One region of the Sphingomonas sp. GV3 genome, then DNA from elsewhere that is predicted to be linked to it. Evidence: riboswitches for the same ligand, from Rfam matches in the RefSeq annotation. Region 1 holds a riboswitch; the other holds the start of a gene.
What was found. A riboswitch is a leader RNA that binds a small molecule or an ion and turns the genes downstream of it on or off. The one in region 1 is predicted to bind glycine.
Positions count from the first base shown of each region.

Region 2: another riboswitch for glycine. It lies ahead of RF701_RS06735 (L-serine ammonia-lyase); the one in region 1 lies ahead of gcvT (glycine cleavage system aminomethyltransferase GcvT).

Region 1 covers NZ_JARWLE010000001.1:3,135,689-3,149,900, forward strand. Annotated here, with positions in the region: gene cpaB (Flp pilus assembly protein CpaB) at 1-532, opposite strand, end outside; gene RF701_RS14800 (prepilin peptidase) at 596-1,045, opposite strand; gene RF701_RS14805 (alpha/beta fold hydrolase) at 1,123-2,070, shown strand; gene RF701_RS14810 (FAD-binding oxidoreductase) at 2,067-3,161, shown strand; gene RF701_RS14815 (DUF1508 domain-containing protein) at 3,185-3,361, shown strand; gene rnhA (ribonuclease HI) at 3,375-3,830, opposite strand; gene thrB (homoserine kinase) at 3,827-4,774, opposite strand; gene ispH (4-hydroxy-3-methylbut-2-enyl diphosphate reductase) at 4,788-5,771, opposite strand; gene RF701_RS14835 (hypothetical protein) at 5,888-6,523, shown strand; glycine riboswitch at 6,694-6,777, shown strand; glycine riboswitch at 6,781-6,888, shown strand; gene gcvT (glycine cleavage system aminomethyltransferase GcvT) at 6,944-8,140, shown strand; gene gcvH (glycine cleavage system protein GcvH) at 8,142-8,513, shown strand; gene gcvPA (aminomethyl-transferring glycine dehydrogenase subunit GcvPA) at 8,639-9,997, shown strand; gene gcvPB (aminomethyl-transferring glycine dehydrogenase subunit GcvPB) at 9,994-11,568, shown strand; gene RF701_RS14860 (efflux transporter outer membrane subunit) at 11,605-13,224, opposite strand; gene RF701_RS14865 (multidrug efflux RND transporter permease subunit) at 13,221-14,212, opposite strand, start outside.
Region 2 covers NZ_JARWLE010000001.1:1,437,104-1,451,315, reverse strand. Annotated here, with positions in the region: gene RF701_RS06745 (histidine kinase dimerization/phosphoacceptor domain -containing protein) at 1-1,678, opposite strand, end outside; gene RF701_RS06740 (metallophosphoesterase) at 1,946-2,731, shown strand; gene RF701_RS06735 (L-serine ammonia-lyase) at 2,771-4,168, opposite strand; glycine riboswitch at 4,285-4,373, opposite strand; gene RF701_RS06730 (hypothetical protein) at 4,403-5,146, opposite strand; gene RF701_RS06725 (helix-turn-helix transcriptional regulator) at 5,143-5,361, opposite strand; gene RF701_RS06720 (DUF2975 domain-containing protein) at 5,361-5,891, opposite strand; gene RF701_RS06715 (hypothetical protein) at 6,105-6,947, opposite strand; gene rpoC (DNA-directed RNA polymerase subunit beta') at 7,173-11,459, opposite strand; gene rpoB (DNA-directed RNA polymerase subunit beta) at 11,633-14,212, opposite strand, start outside.

The DNA of each region.
Region 1 (14,212 bases):
TGATCGTTTCCGAGACCTTGAGCGGCTGGCCGTCGCCGCCGCCCGTGACGGATTGGGTCAGCACAAGATCGACGCGGTCGCCCGGGAAGACGAAGCCCGCGACGGCCGCCTGGCCGGAAACCGCGACCGTGACGGCGCGCATGCCGGGACCCAGCGCGGCGGCCAGGAAGCCGCGGTCGCCGGGCTTGACGAGCGCGCCCTGCGTCACCGGCTGGCCCGCGGTGATCGGGTTGCGCACGACCGTTCCCTGCAACGCCTTGAGATCGGTGCCCGCCTTCAGGAAATAGGCGCCGTCGACCAGTTCCTTGGGCCAGGGCTGGAATTTCAGCGCCGAGGCATCGAGGATGGTGCCGACCGGCAGCGTGCGAGTCGCGACCAGCACTTCCGGCCCGTCGACGGGCCGTAGGCCCGGCTGCGTCATGGCGGCGGCCTGCGGTGCGGCGGAACCGGCGAGCAGCGTGCGGGCGAAGAACGCCGTGATGCCGGCGATCAGCAGCGCTCCCACCAGCAAAACGATCTTGCGACTATCCATGTTGCAACGGGCCTTTTCTGCGCACCGGTGGTTGATCCGGCGCTAAGTATTGAGGTGGAGTGGTTAAAATCCGGTTGGTGGTCCCGCCGGGACGACCGTCAGCAGGGCTGCGGCAGCGATGGCGACGCCGTAGGGCACTTCGACCACCGCCTCGCGACGCCGCCAGCGGTGCTCGACGACCATCAGCATCGTGATCGCGCCGCCGACCACCGCCATCAGCATCAGCATCGACAGCACGCCGCCGGGCGGAAACCAGAGGGCAAGCGCGCCGATCATCTTGACGTCGCCTCCGCCCATCCATCCCGCGGCGAAGACGCCCGCGAACAGGGCGAACACCGCGGTGGCCAGACCGAATTGGATCGCCATGTCGCTCCAGCCGAGCCCGTTCGCCCACCACCATGCGGGGGCGGCGAGCGCGATGGCGGCATTCTTCCAGTTCGCGATTTCGCGCCGGCGAGCATCCTCGATCCCTGCCGAGAGCAGCAGGGCGAAAAGCAGCGCGATGACGGCCATGCCGAGAAGTTTGTCCCACCCCATCGGTGTGAACAGGTAGACGCGATGGCTTTCGAAACCGTAACCAAGGGGAGCCGATGACCCAGATCCCGTTCGATCCCCACGCGCTGCGGCGCAATTTTCCCGCAGAGTCGCGCCTGTCGCATTGGATCGCGGCCGACGGATGGCGGCATCGTCGCTTCGATTGGCCCCATCCCAACCCGCGCGGCCGCATCCTCGTCCAGGGCGGACGGGCCGACATCATCGAGAAGTTCCTGGAGGTGATCGGCCATCTCCATGCCCATGGCTGGGCGGTTACGGCCTTCGACTGGCGGGGGCAGGGCGGCTCCGGCCGCCTGGCGAAGGATCCGCACGTCGGCCATGCGGAGCGCTTCGATCCCTGGCTCGCCGATCTCTCCGCCTTCTGGAACGACTGGCGGTCGGAGGGTGATGGTCCGACCGCGATCCTGGGGCATTCGATGGGCGGCCACCTGCTGCTCCGGTCCTTGATGGACGGCGGTGTGGACCCGGATGCGGCTGTGCTGGTCGCGCCGATGCTGGGAATCCACTCGCCGGTGGGGCCGCGGTTGGGCGCGTGGCTGGCGCGGCTGATGACCCGGATCGGCGATCCGGCGCGGCCCGCCTGGCGCGTGCGCGACGATTCGCGCTCCGCCGGTCATCGCGAGCGGCTGCTGACGCACTCGCACGACCGGTATACCGACGAGGCGTTTTGGTACGATCGCGATCCCAGCCTGCGACTGGGGCCGCCGAGCTGGGCATGGATCGCGGAAGCGTTCGTCGCCTGCGCCGGGCTGCGCGACGACCCGCGCCTCGCGACGGTCCGGACGCCGATCCTGATGCTGGTGGCCGACGAGGATGGGCTCGTCGATTCGCAGGCGGCGGTAAGGGTGGCCGCACGGCTGCCGCGGTGCGAACTGGAGCATTTCGGCGCCGAGTCGGCACATGAGATTTTGCGCGAGGCCGATGCCGTGCGGTTGCGCGCCTATGGCCTGATCGAAGCGTTTCTCGCCCGGCAGACGGCGTGACCTACGACATCGCGATCGTCGGCGCAGGCATCGCCGGGGCGAGCCTCGCCGCCGCGATCGGAGACGGCGCGCGTGTCCTGCTGCTCGAAGCCGAATCGCATCCTGGCTATCATGCGACGGGCCGCTCGGCGGCTTTCTGGTCGGAAACCTACGGTGGACCCGGGGTCCAGCCGCTGACGAGCGCGTCAGAGCGGGCTCTGCGCGAGGCGGGCGTGCTCGATCCGCTCGGCGAGCTCCATATCGGTCGCGCGGACGACGCGGCGGCGGCGGACGCGTTTCTTGCTGCCTTCGCGGGCAGCGGCGTCCGGCTCGACCGCGTCGATCCGGCCGCGATGGTACCGGGCCTGTTGCCCGCCTGGACCATCGGCATTCACGAGCCGAGCTGCGCCTATATCGATGTCGGCGCGCTCCACGCGCGCTATCTCGCCACCGCTCGGTCGGCGGGCGCTACCCTGGTCGTGGACGCGGCGATGCGCAGCGCGGTCCGGCGCGGCGGCTCCTGGCGGATCGAGACCGCCGCGGGGCCATTCGCGGCGGACGTGCTCGTCAATGCGGCGGGCGCCTGGGCGGACGAGGTCGCCGTGCGGGCCGGCGTGGCACCCATCGGTATCCGCCCGTTTCGCCGAACCGTCGTCCAGTTGCGAAGCGATCCCGCCCCGCCGGCGCGGCTGCCGCTGGTCGCGGACATCGCGGGCAGTTTTTATTTCAAGCCGGAGGCCGGCGGGCGGCTCTGGCTGAGCCCGTCCGACGAGACGCCCAGCGACCCGTGCGATGCGGCGGCGGAGGAGCTCGACGTCGCGATCGCGATCGACCGCTTCGAATCTGCGGTCGACTGGCGGGTCGACGCGGTGGAACGCCGCTGGGCCGGGCTGCGCAGTTTCGCGCCCGACCGGCTGCCGGTTTATGGTGTTGCGCCCGACATGCCCGGTTTCTTCTGGTTTGCAGGGCAGGGCGGCTTCGGCATCCAGACATCGCCCGCTGCCGCCATGATCGGCGCTGCATTGTTGAAGGGCGGAACGCCCGCGGATGAGGTGTCGGGCATCGACGTCGCCCGCTATGCACCCGCGCGGTTCGCGTCTATGCCCCGATGACCACTCTCGCGAAGGAGGCCGTGATGGCGCACAAGTTCGTGATCGAGAAGAACAAGGCCGGGGAATTCGTCGCCAAGTTCAAGCACAACGGCGAATTGATCTGGTGGACCGAGGGCTATTCCAGTCGCGACAGCGCGCGCAACGCGATCGCCTCGATCCTCAAGAACGGGCCCGCGGCCGCCGTCGAGGAAGAGGAATAGCGGGCGGCGGAGGTCAGGGACGCTTCGCCGCCGCCAATGCGGCGTCGCTGGCGAGCTTGTCGGCACGCTCGTTATCCGGGTGGCCGGCATGGCCCTTGACCCAGATCCACTCGATCTCGTGACGCTGCGTCGCGGCGAACAGCGCCTGCCACAATTCGGCATTCTTGACGGGCTTCTTGTCCGCCGTCTTCCAGCCGTTCTTCCGCCAGCCGTGGATCCAGCGGGTCAGCCCGTCCATCACGTATTTGCTGTCGGTGGATAATGTCACGCGGCACGGCCGCGTCAGGACGCCCAGCGCCTCGATCGCCGCGGTCAGTTCCATGCGGTTGTTGGTCGTCATCGGCTCGCCGCCGGACAATTCCTTCTCGTGGCTGCCGAAGCGGAGCAACGCCCCCCAGCCGCCGGGGCCGGGGTTGCCCTTGCACGCGCCATCGGTGGCGATCTCGACGCGGCTCATCGGCTCGGTCATGCGAAGGCCTCCGGATGTGCGTCATACCAGTCGAGGCGACGGAGATAGGCGAGCGGATCCTTGCGCGTGACGAGCGCGTCCGCCGGTGTGTTGAGCCAATCCCAGGCCCGCGTCAGCAGAAAGCGGATGCAGGCGCCCCGCGCCAGCACCGGCATGGCCGCGCGTTCCGCCGGCGAAAGCCGGTCGCCATAGCCTTTCATCAGCGCCGCGCCGACGCCGTCCAGCGGCGCACCGGCGGGATCGAACCCCCAGGACGTATGCATCACGGCGAGGTCATAGGCGCGTAGGTCGCAGCAGGCGAAGTAGAAATCGATGAGACCCGTCACCTGTGCGTCGAGCATCAGCACATTGTCCGGAAACAGATCGGCGTGGATGACGCAGGCAGGCAGATCGTGCGGCCAGGCTGCCTCGAGACGAGCGAGCGCCGCGTCGACGCGGGCGAACAGTCCGGGGGCGATGGCATCGAGATCGGCACCGCACCGTTCGAGCAGGGGCCGCCATGCCGTGACGCCCAAGCTGTTCGGCCTCTTCCCGTCGAAATCGGCGACCGCGGCATGAAGATCGGCGAGCGCGGCACCGGCGGTATGCGCCTGGATCGGCGACGGACGCGTCAGCGACACGCCGGGCAGGAAGCGGATGAGACAGGCGGGTCGGCCGGCCAGCGTCTGGATCGCGACGCCGTCCCGGTCCTTGATCGCGGGCGGCACGGGCAGTCCGCGGGCCGCGAGATGATCGAGCAGCGCCATGAAGAAGGGCAGGTCACCCGCCTCGACGCGCCGCTCGTATAGCGTCAGGATGTACCGCCCCGCGGTTGTGTCGACGAGATAGTTGCTGTTCTCGACGCCCTCGGCGATCCCCTTCGCGGAGACGAGTTCGCCGACCCCTTCGTAGCGCGTCAGAAAGGTGGCAAGCGCCTCCGCCGAGACCTGCGTATAGACCGCCATCAGGCCCGCGCCGTCACGCCGCGGCGTCGAGCCCGCGCGGCAGCTTGAACGCGATCGTCTCCCGCGTCGTCTCCTCCTCGCGCTCGGTGATGGCAAATCGGGTGGCAAGCAGATCGACGAGCTCGCGCACCAGCATTTCCGGTGCCGACGCGCCCGCGGTGATGCCGAGCGTGCCGACGCCATCCAGAAACGTCCAGTCGATCTCCGCCGCGCGCTGGATGAGGCGCGCCGGCGTCCCCTCGCGCTGCGCCACTTCGACAAGCCGGAGAGAATTGGACGAATTGGGCGCCCCGATCACCAGCATCGCGTCGCACGCCGCCGCGATCGCCTTGACCGCGGCCTGGCGATTCGACGTGGCATAGCAGATGTCCTCTCCGCGCGGCCCCTGGATCGTCGGGAAGCGCGCCTGGAGGGCGGCGACGACGGCGGCGGTATCGTCCACCGAGAGCGTCGTCTGCGTCAGGAAGGCGAGGTTGTCGGGCTCCGTCGGCGCGAAATCGGCGACATCCTCCACCGTCTCGATCAGCGTCATCGCACCCTGCGGTACCTGGCCGAACGTGCCGATGACCTCCGGATGGCCGGCGTGGCCGATGAACACGATATGCCGCCCGGCAGCGACGAGCCGTTCCGCCTCGCGATGCACCTTGGAGACGAGCGGGCAGGTGGCATCGAGATAGTCCAGCCCGCGATTCTGCGCTGCGGCGGGCACCGATTTGGGCACGCCATGGGCGGAGAAGACGACAGGCTTGCCGTCGGGCACCTGGTCCAGTTCTTCGACGAAGATCGCGCCCTTCGCCTTCAGCGTGTCGACGACGAACTTGTTGTGCACGATTTCGTGCCGGACATAGACGGGCGCGCCGTGCTTCTCGATCGCCAGCTCGACGATGCGGATCGCGCGGTCGACGCCCGCGCAGAACCCGCGCGGCGCGGCGATCAGCAGTTCGAGCACGGGCTTGTCGGCGGCAGGCGGCGCGACGATCGGATCGATGGTTGCCATGGCGGGGCTCTACGCGATTGCTTGCACGCGCGAAAGGCGGTTCCTATGGTGCGCGCCGCCCGGCCGGGGCATCCCGGCCTGATGTCGTCGCCCGTTCGAAAAGGTACGCGTTCACCGTGAAAAGCTCGCTTCTCGCCCCTTGCGCCCTCGCGCTCGTCCTCGGCGGCTGCGCCGGCAAGGGCGAAGTGGTGGAGGGCGGCATCTCCGCCGTCCGCTCCGCCTGCCCGACGGTGGGCGTCGCCGCCGGTACCGGCGATGTCACCCTGTTCGATCCGGCGACCAGCCAGGACGAGAATGCCGTCGACGTCGTCGCCAACATGACCAACGTGCGCGGGACCTGCAACGACGCGGGCGAGCAGATCACGACCACGGTGACGTTCGACGTCCTCGCGCGCCGGACCCGAACCGACGGCGCGCGCGACGTGACGCTGCCCTATTATATCGCGGTGGTGCGCGGCGGAAATCAGGTGACGGCGAAGCGCGTCGGTCAGGTCGCGGTGCATTTCGACGCCGGCCAGGCCCGCGCGCAGACTCGCGGCGAGGCGACGAGCTACGTCAACCGGGCGGCTGCGACCCTGTCCGACGATGTGCGGCGCGAGCTGACCAAGAAGCGCAAGGCGGGCGAGGAGGACGCCGCGACCGATCCGCTGAGCCGTCCGGAGATCCGTCAGGCGGTGTTGAGCGCGACGTTCGAGGCGCTGGTCGGCTTTCAGCTGACGAACGACCAGCTGAAGTACAACGCCCAGCGCTAGCGTGTCCGTGCATGCCGCTCTCCGTCGCGCGGGGACCGGGCGGACGGGGAAGCGGTGATGCAGCGCCCTTTGGGGCGCCACCATGCCTAATCGCAGGCGCCGCCGTTTGCCGATTGACTTGGGCCGGGCGCCCCGCCAGAGATTTTTTCGTCGATGCGGGGCAACCCGCATAGGCGCGCGCGGGAGAGAGCCCAATCAGGGCCGCCGAAGGAGCAACCGCCCCGGAATCTCTCAGGCACACGGGACCGCGCGGTCGCCATCGACACTCTGGAAAGCGCCCCTTTCAGGGGCCACCGAAGGGGTAAGCCCGTACGCCGCAACGGCATCGGGTCAAAGCTCTCAGGTTCCGTGACAGAGGGGGTTTCCGGCACACGCGCGGCATGTCGCCGCCGCTGCCGCCCTTTTGAAAGGCCCTGGGTGATGAGCGACGCGGTGATCGAACAGGCGCAGGACGCCGACCTTGCCGGCGAGCCGGAGGGGGAAGAGCCCGTCATCCAGACTCTGCCGCTCGACGCATGGCATCGCGCCCACGGCGGTCGCATGGTCCCGTTCGCCGGCTACGAGATGCCCGTCCAATACAAGGGCATCATGGCGGAGCATTTGTGGACGCGCGAGAATGCGGGCCTGTTCGACGTCAGCCACATGGGGCAGGTCGGTCTGACCGGCGAGGGTGTCGCCGCGGCGCTCGAAGCGGTGCTGCCGGGTGACGTCGCCGGTCTCGCGCCGGCGAAGATGCGCTATTCGCTGCTTCTCAACGACGAGGGCGGCATCCTCGACGACCTGATGGTGACGACGCTGCCGATCGGCGATGCGCATCCGTTCGGCGAGGCGAGCCATTACATGGTCGTCAACGGCGCGACCAAATATGACGACGTTGCCTATCTGCTGGATGTCCTGCCTGAAGACATCGTCATCAACCTGATGGAAGATCAGGCGCTGCTTGCGTTGCAGGGGCCGAAGGCGGTCGATGCCTTGTCGCGGATCGTCCCAGGGGTCGAATCGCTGGTGTTCATGACTGCCGGTGCCTTCGCATGGAACGGCGCGCCGTTATGGATCAGCCGCTCGGGCTATACCGGCGAGGACGGCTTCGAAATCTCGCTGCCGGCAGAGATCGCCGACGCGTTCGCCACCGCTTTGTGCGACCAGCCGGAGGTCGAGCCGATCGGCCTTGGCGCGCGCGACTCGCTGCGCCTCGAGGCGGGGTTGCCGCTTTACGGTCACGACCTCGATCCGGAAACCACGCCGGTGATGGCGGACCTCGGTTTCGCGCTGTCGAAGCGTCGGCGCGAGGCCGGCGACTTTGCGGGTGCCGCACGCATCCTTTCGGAACGCGAGAACGGACCCGCGGTGAAGCGCGTCGGCCTGACCGTCGCCGGCCGCCAGCCGGTGCGCGAGGGCGCGAGCGTCGTCGACGCGGACGGCGCGATCATTGGCCGCGTCACCTCCGGCGGCTTCGCGCCCAGCGTCGGCGCGCCGATCGGCATGGCCTATGTGCCGGCCGCGCTGGCCGTGCCCGGAACGCCGCTCAAGCTGATCCAACGTGGCAAGCTGCACGACGCGACCGTTGCAGCGATGCCCTTCGTTCCCCACCGCTACATCCGTGCAGGAGCCAAATAAGATGAGCCGCTACTTCACCGAAGACCATGAATGGATCGACGTCGACGGCGAGACCGGAACCGTCGGCATTTCCGAATATGCGCAGGGTCAGCTCGGCGACATCGTGTTCGTCGACGTCCCTGAAGAGGGCAAGCAACTGGCCAAGGGCGACGAGGCGGCGGTGGTCGAGTCGGTGAAGGCCGCCTCCGACGTCTATTCGCCGGTGTCGGGCCACGTGATCGAGGGCAACACCGCGCTTGGCGACGATCCCAGCCTGGTCAATTCGGACCCGGAGGGCGAGGGCTGGTTCTTCAAGATCACCCTGTCCGACACGTCGGAGCTCGAGGAGCTGATGGACGAGACCGCCTACGAGGCGTTCGTCGCCAAGCTGTGATCGCGTAAACTCCCCTCCCGCTTGCGGGAGGGGCTGGGGGTGCGCCCGTCCCCTCCAGCCCCGCTCGTGACGACAGGCCCACCCCCGACCCCTCCCGCACGCGGGAGGGGGGAGTCTTTGTCTCAATGCGCTACCTGCCCCTGACGTCCCATGACCGCGAGTCGATGCTCGCGACCATCGGTGCCGCGAAGATCGACGACCTGTTCGTCGACGTGCCCGAAGCCGCCCGCCTCGGCGGCCCGATCGACGGCCTGCCGATGCATGCGTCGGAACTGTCCGTCGAGCGGCACATGACCAAGCTCGCCCGGCAGAACCTGGTCGCGGGCGAGGTGCCCTTCTTCCTCGGCTGCGGCGCCTATCGGCATCACGTGCCGGCCAGCGTCGACCATCTGATCCAGCGTGGCGAGTTCCTGACCGCCTACACGCCCTATCAGCCGGAGATCGCGCAGGGCACGCTGCAGATGCTGTTCGAGTTCCAAACGCAGGTCGCGCGGCTGCTCGGGACCGATGCGGCGAACGCCAGCATGTACGACGGCTCGACCGCCTGCTGGGAAGCGATCGGCATGGCGCGGCGCATCACCAAGCGCGGCAAGGCGATCCTGTCGTCCGGCCTACACCCGCATTACGTCAGCGTCGCGAAGACGATGGCCAAGTACACCGGCGACGCGCTCGAAACCTCGCTGCCGACGCTGAGCGCCGAGACGGACATCGAGGCGCTGATCGCGGCGATCGACGGCGATACCAGCTGCGTCGTCGTGCAATATCCCGACATCCTGGGACGCATCGCGGACCTGACCCCGCTTGCCGACGCCTGCCACGCGCAGAAGGCGCTGCTGATCGCGGTGGTGACCGAGCCGGTGGCGCTGGGCGCGATCCGCTCGCCCGGCGAGATGGACGCGGACATCGTCGTCGGCGAGGGCCAGTCGCTCGGTGTCGGCCTGCAGTTCGGCGGCCCGTACGTCGGCCTGATGGGCTGCAAGGACAAATATATCCGCCAGATGCCGGGCCGCTTCTGCGGTGAGACGGTCGATGCCGACGGCAAGCGCGGCTTCGTGCTGACGCTGTCGACGCGCGAGCAGCACATCCGCCGCGAAAAGGCGACGAGCAACATCTGCACCAACTCCGGTCTGTGTGCGCTCGCCTTCTCGATCCACATGACCTTGCTCGGCGAGGCGGGATTGCGGCGGCTGTCGGGCATCAATCATGCGCAGGCATGCCGCGCGGCGGACCGGCTGGCGAAGGTACCGGGCGTGCGGGTCGTGAACGACACGTTCTTCAACGAATTCACGATCGACCTGGGCAAGGAGGCGCGACCGATCGTCCGCACGCTCGCGGATCGCGGCGTACTCGCGGGCGTGTCGCTCGGTCGGCTGTACCCGGGCGAGGAGTCGCTGGCGAACGGTCTCGTCGTCGCGGTGACCGAGACGGTGACGCAAGAGGATATCGAGGCGCTGGCGACGGCGCTTGAGGAGGTGCTGGCATGACGATCAACCAGAGCGGCTGGAAGCCCACGTCGCCCACCGCCAAGGATGGCGGCGCACCCGCGACCTTCACGGGCAATCGCGCGCTGATGCTCGAGGAGCCGCTGATCTTCGAGATCGGTGACCTGCACACGACCGGCGTCGACTTCCCCGATGGCGACGTCGCCGGATCGCGGCTGGGCGATCTGACGCGCAAGGATTCGATCGGCCTCGCCGGGCTGTCGGAGCCGGAGACGGTGCGTCACTATACGCGTCTCAGCCGGCAGAATTATGCCATCGACCTGGGCCTGTTTCCGCTGGGATCGTGCACGATGAAGCACAATCCGCGCCTCAACGAGCGCATGGCGCGGCTGCCCGGTTTCGCCGACATCCACCCGCTCCAGCCGGTCGACACGGTGCAGGGCGCGCTGGGCGTCATCAACGAGCTGGCGCACTGGCTGATCACGCTGACCGGGATGCACGGCGTTGCGATGAGTCCGAAGGCGGGCGCGCATGGCGAGCTGTGCGGCATCCTGTGCATCAAGGCGGCGCTGGAGAAGCGCGGCGAGGGGCATCGCAAGGTCGTGCTCGTGCCCGAAAGCGCCCATGGTACCAACCCCGCGACCGCGGCCTTCGCCGGCTTCACGGTCGAGGATATCCCGGCGACGCCCGACGGCCGCGTCGACACCGCGGCGCTGGAGGCGCGGCTGGGGCCGGACGTCGCGGCGGTGATGATCACCAATCCCAACACCTGCGGCCTTTTCGAGCGCGACCTGAAGCGCATCTCTGACGCGGTCCATGCCGCCGGCGGATACGTCTATTGCGACGGTGCGAACTTCAACGCGATCGTCGGCAAGGTGCGGCCGGGTGACCTGGGCGTCGACGCGATGCACATCAACCTGCACAAGACCTTCTCGACCCCGCACGGCGGCGGCGGGCCGGGATCCGGGCCGGTGGTGCTGTCGGAAGCGCTCAGCCCCTTCGGGCCGCTGCCCTTCACCGCGCGCCACGCGAACGGGCATATCCAGCTCGTGGAGGAAGAGACCGCAGGTGACGATCATCCCGACACGTTCGGGCGGATGACCGCCTTCCAGGGCCAGATGGGCATGTTCACGCGCGCGCTGACCTACATCCTAAGCCATGGCGCAGACGGCCTGCGCCAGGTCGCCGAGGATGCCGTGTTGAACGCCAATTACGTGCTGCGCAGCCTCGAAGACACGCTGGACGCGCCGTTCGCCGCGAGCGGGCCCTGTATGCACGAGGCGATCTTCTCCGATGCCGGTCTGGCGGAGGGCTTCTCGACTATCGACGTCGCCAAGGCGCTGATCGACGAAGGATTCCACCCGATGACCATGTACTTCCCGCTGGTGGTACACGGCGCGATGCTGGTCGAGCCGACGGAAACCGAATCCAAGGCGGCGCTGGATCAGTTCATCGGCGCGCTGCGGTCGGTGGCGGAACGCGCCAAGGCGGGCGATCAGAGCCTGAAGACGGCGCCGCACTTCGCCCCGCGGGCGCGTCTCGACGAGACGCTGGCGGCGCGTAAGCCCGTGCTGGTGTGGAAGGAGAAGCCGCTCGCCGCCGCGGCGGAATAGGAAGGGGGCGGGGAGGGCGATCCCTCCCCGTTCCGATTATTGGCCGTCCGGTCGCGGCGTGCCGCTCGGACTGACCGGCTTCGGGCCGTCGGCGGTCGCCTCCAGCGAAGAATCGCCGCCGATGACGCGGTACAGCGTCACGCGGTTGGTCGCGTCGGTCAGCTGCGTCGCCACGAGCGTGCGCTGCGCCGAATAGTAGGACCGCTGCGCGTCCAGGCTGGACAGGAAGGTATCGATCCCGCCCTGGTAGCGCGCGTTGGTCAGCCGCAGCGTCGTCGCCGCGGCGGTCTGGAAGTTGGTGTTGGCGCGCAGCTGGTCGGCGATCGTGCCCTGCCGGGCGAGGGCATCCGCCGTCTCCTGGAACGCCGTCTGGATCGCCTTTTCGTACGTGGCGAGCGCCGCGTCGCGCTGCGCCTCGGTATAGCGGACATTGGCGCGCGCGGCCCCGCCCTGGAAGATCGAATAGCTGACGCTGGGTGCGATCGAATAATTGAACGCGCCGCTCGAGAAGAGCGAGGACAAGGCGTTGCTGGCGAAGCCGAGCACGCCGGTCAGCGACAGGCGCGGGAAGAGCGCCGCGCGCGCCGCGCCGATCTGCGCATTATAGGCGCGCAGCTGATATTCCGCCTGCACCACGTCGGGCCGGCGCAGCAGGATCGAGCTGTCAAGACCGGCTGGCAGGGAGGCGATCGTCGGGCGCGCCTCCTCGATCGACGCCGGCAACAGGGCAGGGTCGACCGGGGCGCCGACGAGCAGCTGGATCGCGTTCACGTCCTGAGCGACCAATGTCCGCTGCAGCGCCAGGTCGGCGTTGGCGGTTTCGAGGATCTGCTGCGCCTGCGTCAGGTCGGTGCGGGCGCTGACACCGCCCTGCAGCCGCGCCTGGGTCAATTGCACGCTCTTCTGCGCGCTGGTCGCGGTATCCTGCGCGATCTTGAGCAGGCTGCGGTCGGACGCATAGTCGAGCCACGCGGTGGCAAGGTCGCCGACCAGCGTCAGCCGCGTCGCGCGCGCCGCGGCTTCGGTCGCGAAATAGCGGTCGAGCGCGGCACGCGACAGTGACCGCAGCCGGCCGAAGAGGTCGATCTCGAAAGCGGTCGTGCCGATGTTCGCCGAGAAGCTGCTGCCCGAGCTGCTGGTCGTGACGGTGCCAGCGCCGGTCCCGTTGCCCGAACCGGCGCCGGTGCCTGTGCCGACATCGGTTCCGGTCCCCGTTCCGGTCCCGGTTCCCGTTCCGGTGCCGGTGCCGCCGGTTCCTGTCCCGGTGCCATTGCCGGTGTTGCCGCCGGTCGCGATGGTGCTCGCGCCGCGACCGCCGTCCGAATAGGTGTAGCGGCCATTGGCGCTGATCGTCGGCAGGATGTTCGCGCGCTGTATACGATATTGCGCGCGCGCCGCGGCGATATTGGCCGCCGCGGTGCGCAGATCGCGGTTGTTTGCGAGGGCCTGGTCGATCAGACGCTGGAGCCGTTCGTCCTTGAAGACATCGCGATAGGAGATCGCGGGCAGCGTCGCTTCCGATTGGCGCAGATAGGCATTGCCGACCGGCCAGGAGGCCGGCACGGGCAACTCCGAGCGGACGTACTTCGGCTCCATCGAGCAGCCCGCCAGGCTCGTTGCGGCCAGGGCGAGGGTCAGGACGAGGCGGCGCATCATGCAGGCTCCGGTGCGTGGGGCGGTGTCGTGGCGGGCGGCATCGGCGGAGCGGGCGGCGTGCCGCCGTCGCCGTCATGGCCGCCGCCGTGACCACCGTGATGCCCGGTGGGCTTGCCGCGCAGCTTCGCCAGCCCGTCACGCACACCGCGACGGACGAGGACGAAGAACAGCGGGATGTAGAAGATCGCGAGCACCGTCGCGGTCAGCATGCCGCCGATCACCGCGGTGCCGATCGCGATACGGCTGTTCGCGCCGGCGCCGGTCGAGATGGCGAGCGGCAGCACGCCGAAGATGAAGGCGAAGCTGGTCATCAGGATCGGGCGCAGACGAATCTTGGCCGCTTCGAGCGCGGCGTCGATGACGCGTGCGCCCTTTCGCTCCGCCTGTTCGGCGAACTCGATCATCAGGATCGCGTTCTTCGCCGCAAGGCCCATCGTCGTCAGCAGGCCGATCTGGAGGTAGACGTCGTTCGTCAGCCCGCGCAGCGTCACGAAGGCGATCGCGCCGATCAGGCCCAGCGGGATGACGAGCAGCACGGCGAAGGGGATCGACCAGCTTTCGTACAGAGCCGCAAGGCACAGGAAGACGACCAGGATCGACAGGCCGTAGAGCAGGGGCGCCTGCCCCGACGAGAGCCGCTCCTGATACGACAGGCCGGCCCAGGCGACGGATACGCCGGGGATCTTCGCCGCCAGTTCCGCCATTCGCGCCATGGCGTCACCCGAACTCTTGCCGGCGGCCGCCGAGCCCTGGAATTCGTAGGACGGAATGCCGTTGAAGCGCGACAGCGTCGTCGGCGCCTGTCCCCAGCCGATCTGCGAGAAGGACGAGAAGGGCGCCATCTGGCCGTTCGAGCCGCGCACGAACCATTGCTTCAGGTCGTCGGGCTGCGCCCGGTACGGGGCGTCGCCCTGCACATAGACGCGCTTGACGCGGCCACGATCGATGAAGTCGTTGACATATTGGCCGCCCCAAGCGGTGGACAGGG
Region 2 (14,212 bases), 1.7 Mb from region 1:
CCTGCGCCTCCGCCAGATGCTCCGCCACCGCGCCGTCGCCCGCGGTCTTCGCTTGAAGCCGCAGGAAGGAGGCGACCAGCTGCAGGCTGTTCTGCACCCGGTGGTTGACCTCCTTCATCAGGACGTCCTTCTGCGCGATCAGCGCGTCCTTTTCGACGACCATGCGGCTGAGTTCGCGATTGAGGCCGCGCAGCTGCTGGCTGGTTCGTGCCTCGTGGAACCGGCGGCGCAGTCGATGCGCGGCCTCGATCTCTTCCAGCGACCAGCGGCGCGCATGCCCGCGTACCGTCTCGCTCCATGTCTCGAACGAGGCACGCGGCGTCAGCCGCTCGCCGGGAGCCAGCGAAACCGCCTTGTGCGGGTTGCCGGCCCACTCGACCTTGGTGATGCGTTCCGCGCGGAGCCAGATCAACGTCGCATCTTCGTCGCGCAACGGTACCGCGATCATGCCGCTCGCGAGCGCGCGATGCTCCGCCATTGCGGGAAGATTCGCGCCGAGTTCGTGCGTGGTGACCGGTTCGCCGCCGCGCGACTGCGCCCAGCGGGCCAGCATCGACAGAATGGCGGGCGGGGGGCAGTGGCCGTCGGTCTCGATCGTCGTGCGCGTGACCATCGCGAAACCGTCGGCGTCCAGCATCGTGCGCAGGTCGCCCTTCACAACGCCGATGATCTCCGCCAGTGGAATGTCGCCCTGCAATTGCGGGACGACATTGTCCTCGACGGCGCGCAGGTTCAGCCGCTCGCGATAGGCGACCGCCTCCTGCTTGGCGCGGATCTGGCGCGCAAGCCCGCTCGCCAGCGTCGCCGCCGCGTTGCGCACGTCGGGTGAGAGCAGCCTAGGGGTCATGTTGTGGCAGGCGACGAGGCCCCAGAGCAGGCCATCCTTGACGATCGAGATCGAAGCGGATGCCTGCACGCCCATGTTGTGCAGATACTCGGTATGGATCGGCGACACGCTTCGCAGCGCAACGTCGCTGAGATCGATCCCCGCGAGCGCGGCGGGGCGGATCGGCTGCGGGACGTAGCCGGCGTCGGGAATCGCGCGCGTGCGGTTGCGGATATACAGCGCGCGGGCCTGGCGCGGTATGTCGCTCGCGGGGAAATGGTGGTTCAGGAAGCTGTGCAGACCTGGCACGCGATCCTCCGCGACCACGCAACCCGCCTCGTCATCGAGGAAGCGATAGATCATGACCCGGTCGAAGCCGGTCAGGACGCGAAACGCCTTGGCCGCGCGTTCGTACAGCGACGCCACGTCCGCGGCGCGCTCGAACCCCGCCGCCGTCGCGTCAAGCCAGGACAGGATCGACGTCGCGGTCGCCGCCTCGCGGCCGGTCGGCTCGAGTTCGACCAGCAGATGCCGCTCACCCCGGTGCAAAGTCGCCACGAAGGTCTCGTCCATCCCGGCTATCACGGGCGGCATGGCGACGTCCGGACTGGTCGGCAAGACGTTGTCCAGCAGGGTCGCGACATCGCAGCCAAGCACGTCCGCGAGCGGTCGGCCCAGCCAGTCCGCCGCCAGCCGCTCCTCGATCGTACCGGCGCCCCCGACGATCTCGTGCGCGCCATCCGCCGCCGCGATCAACAACAACCCATGCGGTTGGATCGCGCCGGGGACATGGATCGGCTCGCGATCGCATGCGGTCAGGTCCTGTCGAATGTCGGTCGGGTCGGTGGCCATCGGGTCTCTTGCGATCGGAACGGAAATAATGGGCCGGGGACCGAGGCTTTACAATGCGAGCAGCGTTGATCTGCATTAATAGCGTCGGTTCCCGCGAGCTGTGTACGGTTCCGCACAGGACGGTGGACGAGGGTGGACCGTCACGATTATGGGTCGCACCATCGCAGATGGGGCGTGACGGCCAAGCGTCTGATCCCATGCGGGATCGGCTCCGAGGCGCGCAACCGGCGTCCGGCACTCAATTCCTATGGCGGCGTTCCACGGTCCATGATCAAGCTCTTTCACGTCAGCGACGTTCACTTCGGTGCCGAGGACCCGGCGGCGCTCTACTGGTTCGAGACGCGGGTTGCGGCGGAAAAGCCCGACGCGGTCGTCATGACCGGCGACCTGACGATGCGCGCGACCCGTCGTGAGTTCGAACGCGGCGGCGCGTGGCTGAAGGGGCTGGGCGTTCCCGTGACGCTCGAGGTCGGCAACCATGACATCCCCTATTATTGGGACCCGTTCCGGCGACTGCTCGCGCCCTATCAGCGCTATGCCGCCGTCGAGCGGATGATCGAGCACGAACTCGACCTCCCCGGCGTGACGGTCGTCCCGCTGAAGACCACCGCGCGCGCGCAGTGGCGGTGGAACTGGTCGAAGGGGCGCGTCAGCCGTGGCTCGCTGCGCCGCGCGCTCGCGTTGATCGCCGCGGCGCCGAAGGGCAACCTGATCCTCGTCGCGGCTCACCATCCCCTGATCGAGGGCGGGACGAAGGGCACCGCGAAGACCCGGCACGGCGACAGCGCGCTCACCGCACTGGCCGCGGCGGGCGCGCATGCGGTGCTGAGCGGACATGTCCATGATCCGTTCGACGTGCCGATCGACCGCGGCGGGTGGATCGTGCGGATGATCGGCGCCGGCACGCTGTCGAAGCGGACCCGGAACTCGCCGGCCTCCTTCAACGAGATCCGCATCGACGGCGGCCGGTTCACCACCATCGCGCGACGCCAGGGCGACATACCGCCGGCGGTGATCACCGAGGATTCGGCAGTCGGACCGGCGCGAGAATAGGTTTGGCGGCTTCGATCGCCGTCAGGGTCGCCCGGTGCGTCAGCACTCCACCACGTTGACCGCGAGGCCGCCGAGGCTCGTCTCCTTGTACTTGGTGCGCATGTCCTCGCCGGTCTGGCGCATCGTCTCGATGACCGCGTCGAGACTGACGACGTGGCTCCCGTCGCCTCGCAGCGCCAGATAGGCGGCGTTGATCGCCTTCACCGCGCCCATCGTGTTGCGCTCGATGCAGGGGATCTGCACCAGACCGCCGATCGGGTCGCAGGTGAGGCCGAGGTTGTGCTCCATGCCGATTTCCGCGGCATTCTCGACCTGCCGGTTGCTGCCGCCGAGTACCGCCGCCAATGCGCCCGCGGCCATCGAGCAGGCGACGCCGACCTCGCCCTGGCAGCCCATTTCGGCGGCGGAGATCGAGGCGCGTTTCTTGTAGAGCATGCCGATCGCCGCGGCGGTGTAGAGAAAGCGGCGCGCGCCTTCCGCGCTCGCGCCTTCGACCAGCGTCTCGTAGAAGCGGAGCACGGAGGGCAACACGCCCGCCGCGCCGTTGGTCGGGGCCGTGACGACGCGGCCGCCGGCGGCATTCTCCTCGTTCACCGCCAGGGCCCACAGGCTGACCCATTCGAACACTTCGGCCGGATTGCTGCCGGGGACGCATCCCGTCAGTGCCCGTTCGATCGCCCGCGCGCGGCGCCGGACACGCAGCCCGCCCGGCAATTCCCCTTCCTGCGCGATGCCCCGGTCGATGCAGGCGCTCATCGCGGCGCGGACCTCGTCGAGGAAGGCGTCCGCCTCTTCGGGGCTACGCCATGCCTCTTCATTGGCGCGGACCATGTCGGCGATCGACAAGCCGGTCTCATCGCCGCGCGCGAGCAGTTCCGCGCTGGAGGAAAAGGGATGGCGGACCGCGACATTGTGCGACGGCAGGGGCGCACCCTTGCGCAGGATCGCGCCGCCCCCGATCGAGAAATAGGTCTCCGCATAACCGGTGCCGTCGGCAAGGCGCGCGGTGAAGGTCAGCCCGTTGGGATGCTCGGCGAGGAAATCGCGCGGGTGGAAGACCACGTCCGCCGCCTCGGAAAACGGCAGCGCGCGTGCTCCCGCCAGCGTCAGGCGCCCCGTGTCGCGAATGCCGGCCAGGATCCCCGGTGCCGCATCGGGGTCGAGCCGTTCCGGCTCCCAGCCGGCGAGGCCCAGGATGACCGCGGTGTCGGTCGCATGGCCGCGCCCCGTCAGCGCGAGACTGCCATAAAGGTCACAGGTGACGCCGACCGGCGGCAGGCCCTGCGCCAGCGCGCGCTGCGCGAAGTCATAGGCGGCGCGCATCGGCCCGACGGTATGCGAGCTCGACGGCCCGATGCCGATGGTGAACAGTTCCGCGACGCTGATCGGGCGCGCGGCGCCGCGATCCAGCGCGGCCGTCGGTGGTTGCAACTGCATGCCCTCTCCCCGCCGGCGGTGCCGGCTCGTCTCGCATGCCCCATCTGTCCCTTGCGCCTGAGATCGCTATCCCGTCGGCGGGCGCGGGCAGAGGCCGCGCCACTCTCCAGATGTCCGTCGTCGCGTTGGTCCTTTTGCCTGAGAGTTTCCGGGGCGGTTGCTCCTTCGGCGCCGGGGCAGGCCCGGTCTCTCCCTTCGCGACACGCGCGGCTATCGGGGAGGGGGCGGGCCGGGTCAAGCGGCGATGGCGGCGCGCGACGGCGGGTCGAGGGTGATGCCGGCCGCCGCCGCCGCGCGCGTCGCCGCGACGTATCCGGCCGCGAGCATCACTGCGCACAGCCAGCCGACCAGCAGTGCGTCCGCCAGCAGCACCGGCCACAGCAATGCCCGGCCGGCGAAGATCGCCGCCGCGCCCAGGACATAATGCGGGATCATCAGCGGCAGGATCGTCGCGAGCATCAGCGCGACGGTAAACGGCAGCTGGCGCAGCATCAGGCGTGCCGACGCGACCGGGCCGATCGCGGGGTTGCCCAGCGCCGCCGCCACCGTCCAGGCGGGCACGAGTCCGCTGATCACCTGTCCGATCGCGAATCCCGCCAGCAGCACCCCGACCGTCGAGGGCAGGACGAACAGCTGGAGCGCGCTGAGCGCGGCGTGGAAGGCGACGACGCCCGCGTAGAGCACGGCTGCGCGCGTATCGACGCGTGCCGCCGCGCGCGGGTCGCGCCAGGCGAGGAAGCGGGTGATCCAATATCCCGGCACGATCAGCGACAGCACCTTCATCATCCCGAAGGCGAGGCGCAGCGGATGATGCTCGGTGGCCTTGGCGGCCGCGATGCCGTCGTACATGCCGATATGCACCTCGACGACATGCTGCACCATCTCGAAGGCGACCGGGACGAGCGCGAGCAGGGGGCACGCGATCAGGAAGGCGATGCTGCCCCGATAGGTGTCGGCGAAGGCTTTCGCGAAGGTCATGCATCGTCTCCATCGGGAAGGAAGGTCAGGATGTCGCCCGGCTGGCAGGCGAGCGCGGCACAGATCGCCTCCAGCGTCGAAAAGCGGATCGCCTTCGCCTTGCCGGTCTTCAGGATCGACAGATTGGCGAGCGTGATGTCGACGCGTTCGCTGAGTTCGGTCAGCGTCATGCGCCGCGCGTGCAGCATGTCGTCGAGATGGACGCGGACGGGCATCAGACGGTGCCGTCCAGGTCTTCGCGCATCGCCGCGCCGCGCTCGAAGACCTGGGCGAGGACGAAGGCGATCAGCACCCCCAGCCAGCCGGTGAAGCTCGGCTGCCAGCTTGCATAATCGATGTGCAGCAGCTTCGCGACGAGGCGGGTCGCGCCGAAGGCCAGATCCGCCACCTGGATGGTCAGCAGCATCCAGCCGATCGTCCGAAGGCGCGCGGCATTGGCGCGCACGAACGGGTCGCCCTCGGCGACCGTGCCGAGGATGGCGCGCAACGCCGCCAGCAGGCGCTCGACGACCCAGCAGATCGGCAGGCCCAGCAGCAACGTCACGCGGACGAACAGGACGACCGTCACGGTATCGACGGCGCCGCCATATTTGCGCGCCAGCGCACCTTGGACCAGCTCCAAGCCCGGCAGCGTCGCGCACAATATCGCGAGGAAAAACACCGCGATCGCCACATTGGCGATACGAAAGGCTTGAACGATGCGGGTCGAAAGCGACAGCAGGCGGGGCTGGGACACGTGGGGCATGGCAATCCTCCGATCACGGAAGATAGCGGCATATCGAATAACAGCAATAAGATTATCGAAAAACAATAAACGTTCGATCGGGCTCCGATGCTCTTGCGCGGACGCGGCGCCGGCCCCTCCCGCTTCCGGACGGCTTTGACACCCGTATTACCGATGGGCGGCGGGGCGGGTGGGGGCGGGCATCGCCCCTGTCCGGCCATGCTGGGTTGCACGCTAGGCGGCGAGCAAGCCTCGCGATGCGCCAGGGTGGGCACCCGCGCGGCCGTCGTCGCGCGATCCCAGGCGCCAAGCGAGCGCCAGCAGGACGGCGGCCCCCACGCCCGCGGTCGCGCTGATCGGGGCGATCGGCACATTGGTCAGCGACAGGACCAGGCGATCCCATACGGCGGTGCGGCCGATCGTTTCGAAGCCGATCAGCTGGGCTGCCGTCGCGGCCGCCGCGAAGCCGAATGGCCCGCGGCCGCCACGCCGCCGGCCGGCGAGCCACAGGGCGATAAGCAGCGTGACACCCTCGGCAAGGTCGAACGACAGTCGGAAGCCCGCGAAGCCTGCCGCCCCGCCATGCGGGAAACCGGGCAATGCGGGAAACAGGCGTCCGATGATCGGCGGCAACACCAGCAGCGCGGTCGCCAGCATCGCGGCGGCATGGACGTCCACCCGCCGCCGCCGGAGAAAGGCATAGGCAACCAGCAGGAGGACGGACGGCCCGGCGATCATGTCGGCGATGACGAGCCGGGCGCCGAATGCGCTGTGAAAGGGATCTGCGTGACTCCGCCACAACCATGCCATGCCCTGCAACGCCAGCGGACCCGCGGCGGCGAACAGCGGCACCACCATGAAGGTCGCCAGGCCCGCGCGGTGATGCCATGCCACCGCGCGCGCGTGGATCGACCAGCTCTGCAGCGTCAGCAGCATCAGCCACGCCGTCGCGGTGATGCCATGGGCATGCAGGGCGAAGGGCGCGTCGGCCAACTGGCCGAAATAGCCCGGCCAGAATGCGAGCGCGATCAACGGAAAAAGGGTCAGCAACCAGCGGTAGGCGCGACGATACGGCATCTCTTCTCCCCCCGAAGAAAGACGCCCGTACGATAACACAGCTGGTATCGACGGCCAAATTGCCGCGCGGCGATGACTGCCGGGATCCGGCGCGGACACCGTCGTTCGTTGGCTTGCGCGTGAGGGCGACGGCGCGTTTGCCGTACTGCGCCGCAACGAAAAACCGCCGCCCGGTATCCCGGACGGCGGTTCCTCATGTCATCAGGCGGTGCGCCCGAACGACGATCAGTCGTTCAGATACTCGCCCGCGGCCTCGTCGCTGCCGTCGCCCGAGGGGACGACCTCGGCGAGCGGATCGGGACCCGTGCCCTGGTCGTCACGGCGCGACCGCTGCTCTTCCGCGGCGCGCAGCTCGGCCGCCGAGGTGGGAGCGACGATCGCCGCCTGCAGCGCACGCTGCTGCGCGCGCAGCGCGGCGTCGCGGCTGGAGGCCGCCACGCGCAGACGGTTCATGCCGGCGCCGGTGCCCGCCGGGATCAGGCGGCCGACGATGACATTCTCCTTCAGGCCCATCAGCGTGTCCTGCTTGCCCTGGACCGCCGCCTCGGTGAGGACGCGGGTGGTCTCCTGGAACGACGCCGCCGAGATGAAGCTGCGGGTCTGCAGCGACGCCTTGGTGATGCCCAGCAGGATCGGCTTGCCCTGCGCCCGCGCCTCGTTCGGCCCGAGCTTGGCGTTGACCGCGTCCATCTCCTCGCGATCCACCTGCTCGCCGGGGAGCAGGGTGGTGTCGCCGGCCTCGGTGATCTCGACCTTCTGCAACATCTGGCGAACGATCACCTCGATGTGCTTGTCGTTGATCTTCACGCCCTGGAGTCGATAGACTTCCTGGATTTCCGAGACGAGATATTCCGCCAGCGCCTCGATGCCGAGCACCTCGAGGATGTCGTGCGGGTCGGGGCTGCCGCCGATCAGATTGTCGCCACGCTTGACGTAGTCGCCTTCCTGAACGTCGATCACCTTCGACTTGGGCACCAGGTACTCGACGACCTCGCCGCCATCCTCGGGCTGGATGCCGATCTTGCGCTTCGCCTTGTAGTCCTTGCCGAACACGACGCGGCCGGAGACCTTTGCGATGATCGCATTCTCCTTCGGCTTGCGCGCCTCGAACAGCTCGGCGACGCGCGGCAGACCGCCGGTGATGTCGCGCGTCTTGGCGGCTTCGCGGCTGACGCGGGCGAGCACGTCACCCGCCTGTACCTGCGCGCCGTCCTCGACCGACAGCGTCGCGCCGGGCGCGAGCATGTAGCGACCGCTCTCGCCGCTCGTCTCGTCGAGAAGGGTCAGGCGCGGACGCAGATCCTCCTTCGACTTGGACGAGGTGCGATATTCGGTCACGACGCGCTGCGCGATACCGGTCGCTTCGTCGGTCTGCTCGGTGAGCGTCTTGCCCTCAAGCAGGTCCTGGAAGCGGACGGTACCCGGGTTCTCCGTGATCACCGGCATGGTGAACGGATCCCACTCGGCCATCCGATCGCCCTTCGACACCATATGGCCGTCGTCGAACATGACGTACGCACCATAAGGAATACGGTGCACCGCCAGTTCGCGGCCGTCCATGTCGACGATCGCGATCTCGCCCGAACGGCTCAGCACCACGCGACGACCACGCTGGTCGACGATCAGGCGCAGGTCGCGGAACTGGATCGTGCCGTCGACCGGCGCTTCCAGGTTGGATTGCTCGTTGAGCTGCGCCGCACCACCGATGTGGAAGGTGCGCATCGTCAGCTGCGTGCCCGGCTCGCCGATCGACTGCGCCGCGATGACGCCGACCGCTTCGCCGATGTTGACCGGCGTACCGCGGGCGAGGTCGCGCCCGTAGCACTTGCCGCACACGCCGACCTTCGATTCGCAGACCAGCGGGCTGCGGATCTTCATGCCCTGGATGCCCATCGCCTCGATCTTCGCGACCATCGGTTCGTCGAGCAGGGTGCCCGTCGGGATGACGACGGCGTTGGTCTTCGGATCGACGACGTCCTCGGCCGTGGTGCGGCCCAGGATACGCTCGCCGAGCGACGCGATGGTGCTGCCGCCCTGAACGATCGCCTTCATCTCCAGCGCGCGCTCGGTGCCGCAATCCTCCTCGATCACGACGCAATCCTGCGACACGTCGACGAGGCGGCGGGTCAGGTAACCCGAGTTCGCCGTCTTCAGCGCCGTGTCCGCCAGGCCCTTGCGGGCGCCGTGGGTCGAGTTGAAGTATTCAAGGACGGTCAGACCCTCCTTGAAGTTCGAGATGATCGGCGTCTCGATGATCTCGCCCGACGGCTTGGCCATCAGGCCGCGCATGCCGGCCAGCTGCTTGATCTGCGCCTGCGAACCGCGGGCGCCCGAGTGGGCCATCATGTAGATCGAGTTGATCGGCTTCTCGCGGCCGGCGTTCTCGCCGTCCTCGTAGCGCTTCACCGCCTTGATCTCGTTCATCATGGCGTTCGCGACCTGGTCGCCGCACCGGCTCCAGGCGTCGATCACCTTGTTGTACTTCTCCTGCTGCGTGATCAGGCCGTCCTGATACTGCTGCTCGTAATCCTTCACGAGCGTGCGGGTCTCCTCGACCAGCGCGTCCTTCTCGTTCGGGATGATCATGTCGTCCTTGCCGAACGAGATGCCGGCACGGAACGCGTGACGGAAGCCGAGGCTCATGATCGCGTCGGCGAACAGCACGGTCTCCTTCTGGCCCGTGTGACGATAGACCTCGTCGATCACGTCGCCCACGTCCTTCTTGGTGAGCAGGCGGTTGACGATCTCGAACGGCACCTTGTGGCTCTTCGGCAGCGTCTCGCCGAGCAGCATGCGGCCCGGGGTCGTCTCGACGCGCTTCAGATAGGTGTTGCCCTGTTCGTCGGTCTGCGGAACGCGGCTGACGATCTTGGTGTGCAGCGTCACCGACCCGGCGTTGAGCGCCTGATGCACCTCCGCCATGTCGGAGATCAGCATGCCCTCGCCGGGCTCGCCTTCCTTCATCATCGACAGATAGTAGAGACCCAGCACCATGTCCTGCGACGGCACGATGATCGGCTTGCCGTTCGCGGGGCTGAGGATGTTGTTGGTCGACATCATCAGCACACGCGCTTCCAGCTGCGCCTCGAGGCTCAGCGGCACGTGCACAGCCATCTGGTCGCCGTCGAAGTCGGCGTTGAACGCGGAGCAGACCAGCGGGTGGAGCTGGATCGCCTTGCCCTCGATCAGCACGGGCTCGAACGCCTGGATGCCGAGGCGGTGCAGCGTCGGCGCGCGGTTGAGCATGACGGGGTGCTCACGGATCACCTCGTCCAGGATGTCCCAGACTTCCTTGCGCTCCTTCTCGACCCACTTCTTCGCCTGCTTGAGGGTCATCGACAGACCCTTGGCGTCGAGGCGCGCGTAGATGAACGGCTTGAACAGCTCGAGCGCCATCTTCTTCGGCAGGCCGCACTGGTGCAGCTTGAGCTCGGGCCCGGTCACGATGACCGAACGACCCGAATAGTCGACGCGCTTGCCGAGCAGGTTCTGGCGGAAGCGGCCCTGCTTGCCCTTCAGCATGTCGGACAGCGACTTCAGCGGACGCTTGTTGGCGCCCGTGATCGTGCGGCCGCGGCGGCCGTTGTCGAACAGGGCGTCGACCGCTTCCTGCAGCATGCGCTTTTCGTTGCGGACGATGATGTCCGGCGCGCGCAGCTCCATGAGGCGCTTCAGGCGGTTGTTGCGGTTGATGACGCGGCGGTACAGGTCGTTGAGGTCCGACGTCGCGAAGCGGCCGCCGTCCAGCGGCACCAGCGGGCGCAGCTCGGGCGGGATGACCGGAATGACTTCCAGGATCATCCACTCGGGACGGTTGCCGGACTCGAGGAAGCTCTCGACGACCTTCAGGCGCTTGATGATCTTCTTGGGCTTCAGCTCCGACTTGGTCGTCGCCAGCTCCTCGAGCAGCGCGACCTTCTCGCCCTCGAGGTCGAGATTCTCGAGCATGACGCGCACCGCTTCCGCGCCGATGCCGGCGGAGAAGGCGTCCTCGCCATATTCGTCCTGCGCCTCGAGCAGCTCGTCCTCGGTGAGCAGCTGGAACTTCTCGAGCGGGGTCAGGCCCGGCTCGATCACGATATAGGCCTCGAAGTACAGCACGCGCTCGAGCTGCTTGAGCTGCATGTCGAGCAGCAGGCCGATGCGGCTCGGCAGCGACTTCAGGAACCAGATGTGCGCGACCGGCGCGGCGAGCTCGATATGGCCCATCCGCTCGCGGCGCACCTTCGACACCGTGACTTCGACACCGCACTTTTCGCAGACGATGCCCTTGTACTTCATCCGCTTGTACTTGCCGCACAAGCATTCGTAATCCTTGATCGGACCGAAGATGCGCGCGCAGAACAGGCCGTCGCGTTCCGGCTTGAACGTGCGGTAGTTGATCGTCTCGGGCTTCTTGATCTCGCCGAACGACCACGAACGGATCTTGTCCGGCGAAGCGATGCCGATCTGGATCTGGTCGAACGTCTCGGGCTTGGCGACCGGATTGGCGAAATTGGTCAGTTCGTTCATGAACCTGTCCTCTAGAATCTCTTCTCCTCTCCCCTTGTGGGAGAGGAAGGGGCCCGCTGCCGAAGGCAGTGGGAAGGTGAGGGGGATATGGCAGCCGTGCCGCACTCCCCCTCACCCCGCGCCGCGCTTGCGCGGCTTGCCCCTCTCCCACAGGGGGAGAGGGGGCTTGGACGTTACTCCGCGGCCTCGGCGAGCCCGTCGTCGGCGTCGAGTTCCTCCATCGACTTCAGGTCGACGTTGAGGCCCAGCGAGCGCATTTCCTTGACGAGCACGTTGAAGCTTTCGGGGATGCCGGCCTCGAACGTGTCGTCGCCCTTGACGATCGCCTCGTAGACCTTGGTGCGGCCGACGACGTCGTCAGACTTCACCGTCAGCATCTCCTGCAGCGTATAGGCGGCGCCATAGGCCTGGAGAGCCCACACCTCCATCTCGCCGAAGCGCTGGCCGCCGAACTGCGCCTTGCCGCCCAGCGGCTGCTGGGTGACGAGCGAGTAGGGCCCGATCGAACGCGCGTGGATCTTGTCGTCCACCAGGTGGTGCAGCTTCAGCACATACTTGTAGCCGACGGTCACCTTGCGATCGAACGCGTCACCCGTGCGGCCGTCGAACAGGGTCACCTGACCCGATTCGTCCAGCCCGGCGAGCTTCAGCATGTCGGCCACGTCGGATTCCACCGCGCCGTCGAACACGGGCGTGCCCATCGGGACGCCGGTGCGGACGTTCTCCGCCAGGTCGATCAGCTGGTCGGGCGAACGCCGGTCCAGTTCCTCGACATACGTATCGCCATAGGCGAGGCGCAGCGCATCCTTGACCGCTTCCGGCGCCTGACCCGGCGTCGGATTCGGGTTCTCGGCGCGCCATGCGTCGAGCGCGGCACCGATCTTGCGACCCAGACCGCGCGCGGCCCAGCCGAGGTGCGTCTCGAATATCTGCCCGACGTTCATGCGCGACGGCACGCCCAGCGGGTTGAGCACGAAGTCGACCGGCGTGCCGTCCTCGAGGAACGGCATGTCCTCCTGCGGCAGGATGCGGCTGATGATGCCCTTGTTGCCGTGGCGGCCGGCCATCTTGTCGCCCGGCTGCAGCTTGCGCTTCACCGCGACGAACACCTTGACCATCTTAAGCACGCCCGGCGGCAGCTCGTCGCCCCGCTCCAGCTTCTCGCGGCGATCCTCGAACTTGTCGCGGATGCGCTTGGTCGCCTCGTCGTACTGCGCCTTCACCGCTTCCAGGTTCGCCTGCACGGCATCGTCCTGCACCGCGAACTTCCACCATTCGTGGCGGTCGACGCTGTCGAGCAGGTCCATGTCGATCGTCGAGCCCTTCTTGACGCCCTTCGGCGCACCGGTCGCGACCTGGTCGAGCAGCATCTCGCGCAGGCGGCTCCACGTCGCCCGGTTGAGGATCGTGCGCTCGTCGTCGGCATCCTTCTTCAGGCGCTCGATCTCCTCGCGCTCGATCGCCATCGCACGCTCGTCCTTGTCGATGCCGTGGCGGTTGAAGACGCGCACGTCGACGACCGTACCGGCAACGCCCGGCGGCAGGCGCAGCGACGTGTCACGCACGTCGGACGCCTTTTCACCGAAGATCGCGCGCAGCAGCTTCTCTTCCGGCGTCATCGGGCTTTCGCCCTTGGGCGTGATCTTGCCGACCAGGATGTCACCCGGCTCGACCTCGGCGCCGATGTAGACGATGCCCGCCTCGTCGAGGTTGCGCAGCGCTTCCTCGCCGACATTGGGGATGTCGCGCGTGATGTCCTCTGGCCCGAGCTTCGTGTCGCGAGCCATGACCTCGAACTCGTCGATGTGGATCGACGTGAACACGTCGTCCTTCACGATCCGCTCGTTGATCAGGATCGAGTCCTCGTAGTTGTAGCCGTTCCACGGCATGAACGCGACGAGGACGTTGCGGCCCAGCGCCAGCTCGCCGAACTCGGTCGACGGGCCGTCGGCAATGATGTCGCCGGCCTCGACCACGTCGCCCACCTTCACCAGCGGGCGCTGGTTGATGCAGGTCGACTGGTTCGAACGCTGGAACTTCATCAGCGTGTAGATGTCGACGCCGCTGACGCTCGCGTCCACGTCACCCGTGGCGCGCACGACGATACGGGTCGCGTCGACCTGGTCGACGACGCCAGCGCGCTTGGCCGAGATCGCGGCGCCCGAATCGCGCGCCACCGTCTCTTCCATGCCCGTGCCGACGAACGGCGCCTCGGCCTTGACCAGAGGCACCGCCTGACGCTGCATGTTCGAGCCCATCAGCGCGCGGTTCGCGTCGTCCTTCTCGAGGAACGGGATCAGCGACGCGGCGACGGAGACGAGCTGCTTGGGCGACACGTCCATCAGCGTGATCGTCTCGGGCAGCGCCATCAGGAACTCGCCCGCCTGACGCGCGGAGACCAACTCCTCGACGAAGCGGCCGTCCGCGTCGGTCGCGGCCGACGCCTGCGCGACGGTATGCTTCTGCTCCTCCATCGCCGACAGATAGACGACCTCATTGGTCACCTTGCCGTCGACGACCTTGCGGTACGGCGTCTCGATGAAGCCGTACTTGTTGACGCGGGCGAAGGTCGACAGCGAGTTGATCAGACCGATGTTCGGACCTTCCGGCGTCTCGATCGGGCAGATGCGGCCATAGTGCGTCGGGTGGACGTCGCGGACCTCGAAGCCCGCGCGCTCACGCGTGAGACCGCCCGGCCCGAGCGCCGAGACGCGACGCTTGTGCGTCACTTCGGACAGCGGGTTGGTCTGATC